Regions from separate parts of the Kitasatospora terrestris genome, predicted to be linked through region 2. Evidence: riboswitches for the same ligand, from Rfam matches in the RefSeq annotation. Region 2 holds a riboswitch; each other region holds the start of a gene.

Region 1 (2,192 bases), 960 kb from region 2:
CGGCCCGCGCCGAGGTCGTGGACGCGCAGCACCGCGGGCCCGGTCGGTCCGGCGGGGGCGGGCCTGACGACCCGGTCGGAGACCTTGCGTCCGAGCAGCAGGACCGCCGCTCCCGTTCCGACGGCAGCGGCGGCCACGACGGCGGCGGTACCCCAACGCATAGCGCTCCCCGGTGGGACGGAGGTGGACTGAGTACGGTCACCAGTCCACCCCGTTCGGCGGTGCGCTGCCAGCGGAAGCGGCCGTTGGGGCGTCAGCGGCCCTCCAGCAGCTCCCAGAAACGGGTCGCCGGCGGCACCTTCGGCGAGGGCGGCGCGGTGGCGCCCCAGTGGGTGGGGACGAGGTACTCGCTCTGCAGGGCCGCCAGCGCGGCCTCCAGCCGGCCGGGCCCGGCCGGGACGATCCGGGCGATCGCGGACAGCTGGGCCTGCCAGCGGCCGTCCACCGCCTTCTTGAGGAGCTGCTCCAGCTCGGCGGTCCGGCCGGTGACCCGGACCAGCTCGCGCAGGGTCAGCCGCAGGGCCTGGGCCAGCGCCCAGGTCTGGTCCTCGTCGCCGTTCCAGACCCCGGTGGCCTCGGCCTTCCGGTAGGCGGCCAGGGAGATGCCGATCCGCCGGGCGGTCTGCTCCTGCCCGAGCTCCCGGGCCACCCGGTGGTCCCGCAGCGTGGCGGGCGGCATGCCCATCAGACTGGCGGGCGGGCACCACAGGGCCCGCGCGAGGGCGACGAACTCCTCCTCGGTGGGCCGGATCTGTCCGCTCTCCCAGCCGAGCACGTGGCCGGGCAGCAGGCGGACGCCGTGGGCCGCCATGCCCTCGGCGACCTGGTCCGGGGTCAGGCCGAGGCCGGCGCGGTGCGCACGGGCGGCGGCCGGGGAGAACGGCACCGGGGCGGGGGCGGGCGGCTGTCGACGTCGCATGGCCCGAACGTACGGGCGCCACCGTCGGACCACCCAGCCGCTGAAGACACGAAGCGCAGGTCACCACCCCTGCCGGGAACTGGACGATCGTACGGACGCGGGGGGTGCGAACCGGCCGCCTACTCGGAGGTAGTGACGGCGGGTCGGTGTGACCGACCCCTCCGCGGGCTTGGTTGACTGCCGGTCCGACAGCGTGATGGGATCCTTGGGCCATTACGGAGGCATGCAGAGGAAGCCGGTGCGAGTCCGGCGCGGTCCCGCCACTGTCACCGGGGCGCGATGCGCGACCCCGGGAGCCACGACACTCTCGCCTCCGCTCTCGTCGATCCAGGGCGCGGACCCTGAGTGAGGACACGCACGCATGCGGGCTGCCCCGTACGTGCTGGGCGCCGTCGCGGGCTATCTCGCGGACGCGCGGCTCGGCGATCCCCGGCGCGGCCATCCGGTCGCCCTGTTCGGCAGTGCCGCGTCCCGCCTGGAGCGGGCGCTGTGGCGTGACCACCGGGGAGCCGGCGCGCTCTACACCGCCGCCTGCGTGGGGACGGTCGCGGCCGGCGCGCTGGCCGCCGAGCGGGCCCTGCGGCACCGGCCGGTCGGCCGGGCGGCCCTGGCGGCGGGGGCGGCGTTCACGGTGCTCGGCGGGACCTCGCTGACCCGGGAGGCGCGGACCGTCGGCCGGGCCCTGGAGTCGGGTGACCTCGCGGCGGCCCGGGAGCGGCTGCCGCACCTGTGCGGACGGGACCCGAGCGCGCTGGACGGGCAGCAGATCGCCCGCGCGGTGGTCGAGTCGGTGGCCGAGAACACCGCGGACGCGGTGGTCAACGCCCTGGTGTGGGGCGCGGTCGCGGGCGCGCCGGGCCTGCTGGCGTTCCGGGCGGTCAACACGCTGGACGCGATGGTCGGTCACAAGTCGCCGCGGCACCGCCGGTTCGGCTGGGCCTCCGCCCGCCTGGACGACGTCGCGGGCTGGCCGGGCGCCCGGCTGACCGCGCTGCTGACGGTCGCGGCCGCGCCGTCCCCGGCCGGCGCGTGGCGGGTCTGGCGGCGCGACGGCTCCTCGCACCCGAGCCCGAACGCGGGCCAGGCGGAGTCGGCGTTCGCGGGCGGGCTGGGCGTGCGGCTCGGCGGCACCCTCGCGTACGGCACCCGGGTCGAGCACCGGCCGGTGCTCGGCGGGGAGTTGCGGCCGGTGGCGGTCGCGGACATCGAACGGGCCTGCCGGCTGTCCCGGCGGGTCGGCGCCCTGGCGCTGGCGGTCACGGTCGGCGCACGG
Region 2 (2,192 bases):
GGTGACGCAGTTGTTGGCGTTGCCGAGCGGGTTGGAGTGGCTGACCTTCCACTCGGTGGTGACGGTGTCGGTCCAGGCGTCGAGCTCGATCATGCCGGTGCCGGTGTCGAGGCCCTGGGCGAGGTAGGGGAAGGCGGCGGGGTCGTAGGTGTTGTGCAGGCCGACCGTGGTCGCGGAGCCGAACGGCAGGTCGCCGGTCCCGGCGGCCCCGGCGGTGGTGCCGGGGGCCATGGTGAGGGCGAGGGCGGCTGCGGTGAGCAGTCCGGCGGCGATGGCGCGGCGTACGGTCACGGGTGTCTCCTCGTCAGGTGCCGGGCGGTGGCGGGGTTTTCCGCCGGGCGACCGCCGAGGAGAGCATGGAGGATCCGGGCGTCCTTCCGGTGTCATGACGAGGAAGACTGTCCGAATACAGCTACTCAGGAGTAGGGATCAGTCCCGTTCGCCCAGGACGCCGTGCGCGAGCACCTCGGCGACGGCGAGGTCGACCAGCCGGTAGCGCACCACCCGCCCGTCCCGCTCGCCGACGACCAGCCCGGCGGCCCGCAGCAGCCGCAGCGCCTGGGAGACCGCCGGGTCGCGCATGCCGGTGGCGATGGCGAGGTCGGTGACGGCGAGCGGGCCGGTCTCGTGCAGGGCGAGCAGCAGCGAGAGCCGTCCGGGGTCGGCGAGCAGGGAGAAGCGCTCGGCCCAGGACCGGACGTGCTCGGCGTCGCCGATCGCGGCGATCGCCTCGCACACCCGGTGGCCGTCGATGGGCCGGTGGGCGGCGCGGTCGGCCGGTACGAGGTGCATGGGGGCATTCTCGCAGGCGGTCCGGTGGTGATCTTCGCCACCCGTCACACCTGCGCAGCTGTGCAGGCTTGCAGCCGTCGATCCGTCAGCTCTAGGGTGGTCCAGCCGTGGTGTTCGGGAAGACCGGTGCAAGACCGGAGCGGCCCTCGCCACTGTGATCGGGGAATGTCCGTACCCCTCATCCGCCACTGGGCGCACCGCGCCTGGGAAGGCGGGGTACGGGCGCTCAGCACCCCGTCAGCCAGGAGACCGGCCACGGCAGCTCACGAAGTGATTCCACGAGGTGCTGGAGCGTGACCCGCAGATGAGCCTGCCCGAAACCGCCGTGCCCGCCGTGGCCGGTGCCCTTCCGTCCTTCCGCTGGCGCCGCGAGGACACCGTCCGCACGGCCGGTCTGATGGCCGTGATCGTGCTGATGCACGTGGCGGCCTTCGGCACCCTGTTCCTGCTGGTGGTGCCGGAGAAGTACGAGGTCGGCACCCAGGTGTTCGGGGTGGGCCTCGGCATCACCGCGTACACCCTGGGCATGCGGCACGCCTTCGACGCGGACCACATCGCGGTGATCGACAACACCACCCGCAAGCTGATGGCGGACGGCAAGCGGCCGGTGTCGGTGGGCTTCTGGTTCGCCCTCGGGCACTCCTCGATGGTGGTGCTCATGGCGGCCCTGGTGGCCGGCGGCGCCCAGCTCGCGGGCGTGCTGATGGACGACGAGTCCACCACCCACCAGGTGCTGGGCACCGTCGGCACCACCGCGTCGGGCGTCTTCCTCTACCTGATCGCCGCGCTGAACCTGGCCGCGCTGACCGGCATCCTGCGGGTGTTCCGGAAGATGCGCGAGGGCACGTACGACGAGAAGGAGCTGGAGAAGCACCTGGAGTCGCGCGGCCTGATGAACCGGATCCTCGGTCGGGCGACCCGCTCGATCACCCGCCCGGGGCAGATGTTCCCGGTCGGCATGGTGCTGGGCCTGGGCTTCGACACCGCCACCGAGGTGACGCTGATGGTGATGGCGGGCTCGGGCGCGGCGGCCGGCCTGCCCTGGTACGCGATCGTGTGCCTGCCGCTGCTGTTCGCCGCCGGGATGAGCCTGTTCGACACCCTGGACGGCACCTTCATGAACTTCGCCTACCAGTGGGCGTTCTCCAACCCGGTCCGCAAGGTGTTCTACAACCTGACCATCACCGGCCTGTCGATCGCCGTGGCGTTCGTGATCGGCACCATCGAACTGGTCGCGGTGCTGCACGAGAAGCTGGACCTGACCGACCCGGTGACCGGCTGGATCGCCGGACTGAGCCTGGACAACGTGGGCTTCGCGATCGTCGGCCTGTTCGTGGTGGTCTGGGCGGCGGCGATCGGCTACTGGCGCCTCGCCCGGGTGGAACAGCGCTGGACGGCCC
Region 3 (2,192 bases), 1.7 Mb from region 2:
GCGGGCCTCCTCGCCGGTGTTGTCGCGCAGCTCCAGGAACTCCTCGATGTCCGCGTGCCAGGTCTCCAGGTAGACGCAGGCCGCGCCCTTGCGGCGGCCGCCCTGGTTGACGGCGGCGACCGAGGCGTCCAGGGTGCGCAGGAACGGCACGATGCCGTTGGACTTGCCGTTGGTGCCGCGGATCAGCGAACCGCGCGAGCGGATCCGGGAGTAGGACAGGCCGATGCCGCCGGCGTGCTTGGACAGCCGGGCGATCTGCGCGTAGCGGTTGTAGATCGAGTCCAGGTTGTCCAGCGGCGAGTCCAGCAGGTAGCAGGAGGACATCTGCGGGTGCTTGGTGCCGGAGTTGAACAGCGTCGGGGAGCTGGTCAGGTACTCCAGACGGCTCATCAGGGTGTAGAGCTCGGCCACCTCGGCGACCGACTCCTCGGTGTCGCCGACCGCCAGGCCCGCCGCCACGCGGAGCAGGAAGTGCTGCGGGGTCTCGACGACCTTGCGGGTGATCGGGTGGCGCAGCAGGTAGCGGGACTGCACGGTGCGCAGGCCGAAGTACTCGAAGCGGTCGTCGCCCTGCTGGTCGATCAGCGCGTCGAAGGCGTCCGCGTGCTTCGCGACGAAGGCCGCGGTGACGTCGCCGATCAGGCCCTCGGCGTGGCCGACGGCGATCGAGGCGGCGAAGGAGACGGCGCCCTGGGAGACCGCCTCGTCCTGGATCTCCAGGGCGAGCAGGCGGGCCGCGAGCTTCGAGTACTGCGGGTCCTCGGCGATCATCGACGCGGCGGCCTCCACGGCCAGCCCGCGCAGCTCGGCGAAGTCCGAACCGGCGTGGCGGCCGCGCAGCGCGGCGGCGGCGACGTGGCCGGGGTCCACCTGGGGGAGGTCGGTGCTGCGGTCGGTGAGCAGCCGAAGCAGTTCTGCCCCGGGGTCGGTGAAGGCGATGGGGGCACCTCCCGGCCCAAGGCTGGGGGAGGATCCCTGGGCGGGCAGGGTGACTGAGGCAGCGACGGTCAAGGCGCACTCTCTCCTGTGGCGGCAGCGGACGGTACGAACCCGGACGCGCGCACAGGCAGGGGAGGAGGGCACGCCGAAACGCTTCAAGCGCGCGAAGATCCACCCCCGGCCCGCCCACGAGGCCCGGACGGCACAGCTGTGCACCGAGGCGTCTGCGGGGAAGCCGTGTGCACACCGTCGGCAGGTCCTCGGACTGTGCGGGCCGGGGTACGCCGAGCCCGCTCACCGTTGCGGGGCAGTCCCGGACTCGCACCGGGTTCCCCTGCGTTCGACAGCGAGAGTGAGCATACATGTAGTGGCGCGGGGAGCTGGAAGCCCCAGATGTAGTGTCGGCGTGTCGTGTCCGTGCGGTGTCCGTGCGGTCGCGCGGAGCCACCCTACGACCCGTCAGAAGGCCAACGCGTACACCAGGAGGTCGATTCCGGGCCGCGGCTCCCAGTCCCGGGAAGGGGTCCGGACGAAGCCCAGGCGCTCGTACAGGCGGTGCGCGGCGGTCATCGCGGGCCGGGTGGAGAACGCCATCCCGGCCAGCCCCAGCTCGCGGCTGCGGTCCATCGCCGCCCGCACCAGCGCCTCGCCGACCCCGCGCCCGCGGGCGGCCGCGCCGACCGCGAGCATCCGGATCTCGCCCTCCTCGGGTCGGGCGATGTCGGCCCACTCGGTGCCGCCGACCGCGAAGGTCACGCAGCCGAGCACTCTCCCGTCCGCGGCGTCGACCGCGACGAGGAGCTCGGCCTCCGCGCTGCGCCGGACGGTGTCGCGCAGGAGCCGGACGTAGTCGCCGTCCGCAGGGGTGTGGCCGTCGCCGACGAACGCCTCGACGGTGACGTCACCCGCGGCGACGAGGTCCTCGGGGCGGGCGCGGCGGATGACGGTGTCCATCCGGACAGTCTGCCGGAAGGGCCGTGCAGCCGGTCGGGGAGGGCCGGGTCCACCGGGTAGCCGCCCGGGCGGTGCCAGTTGTCCCGGCCGTGCCGGCCGGTGCGCTCCAGGTCGCGGCCGACCAGGGCGCCGAGCAGTCCGAAGGTGCCGATGATGCCCATCAGGGCGAGCGCTGAGGTCATGCCCCCCACTCTCCCGGGGTGCCGACCGCCCCACGAGTGGCAGAAACGCACACTTGCCGAAAGATCCTGCCAGCGGCATCCTGGAGCCATGCTGAAGAACGTCGTCGCCGTGGTCCT

What was found. A riboswitch is a leader RNA that binds a small molecule or an ion and turns the genes downstream of it on or off. The one in region 2 is predicted to bind cobalamin.
Region 1: linked by a shared signal. The riboswitch ahead of ABEB06_RS27000 (cobalamin biosynthesis protein) and the one ahead of nicT (Nickel transporter NicT) in region 2 are both predicted to bind cobalamin.
Region 3: linked by a shared signal. The riboswitch ahead of ABEB06_RS23775 (ribonucleoside-diphosphate reductase subunit alpha) and the one ahead of nicT (Nickel transporter NicT) in region 2 are both predicted to bind cobalamin.

The regions. Positions count from the first base shown of each region.
Region 1 is NZ_BAABIS010000001.1:5,880,157-5,882,348, reverse strand. Features, by position in the region: gene ABEB06_RS27010 (alpha/beta hydrolase) at 1-161, opposite strand, end outside; gene ABEB06_RS27005 (helix-turn-helix domain-containing protein) at 254-919, opposite strand; cobalamin riboswitch at 1,122-1,248, shown strand; gene ABEB06_RS27000 (cobalamin biosynthesis protein) at 1,281-2,192, shown strand, end outside.
Region 2 is NZ_BAABIS010000001.1:6,840,805-6,842,996, forward strand. Features, by position in the region: gene ABEB06_RS31420 (phosphatidylinositol-specific phospholipase C domain-containing protein) at 1-291, opposite strand, end outside; gene ABEB06_RS31425 (ArsR/SmtB family transcription factor) at 430-792, opposite strand; cobalamin riboswitch at 884-1,064, shown strand; gene nicT (Nickel transporter NicT) at 1,097-2,192, shown strand, end outside.
Region 3 is NZ_BAABIS010000001.1:5,145,511-5,147,702, forward strand. Features, by position in the region: gene ABEB06_RS23775 (ribonucleoside-diphosphate reductase subunit alpha) at 1-1,011, opposite strand, end outside; cobalamin riboswitch at 1,174-1,305, opposite strand; gene ABEB06_RS23780 (GNAT family N-acetyltransferase) at 1,399-1,893, opposite strand; gene ABEB06_RS23785 (helix-turn-helix domain-containing protein) at 2,164-2,192, shown strand, end outside.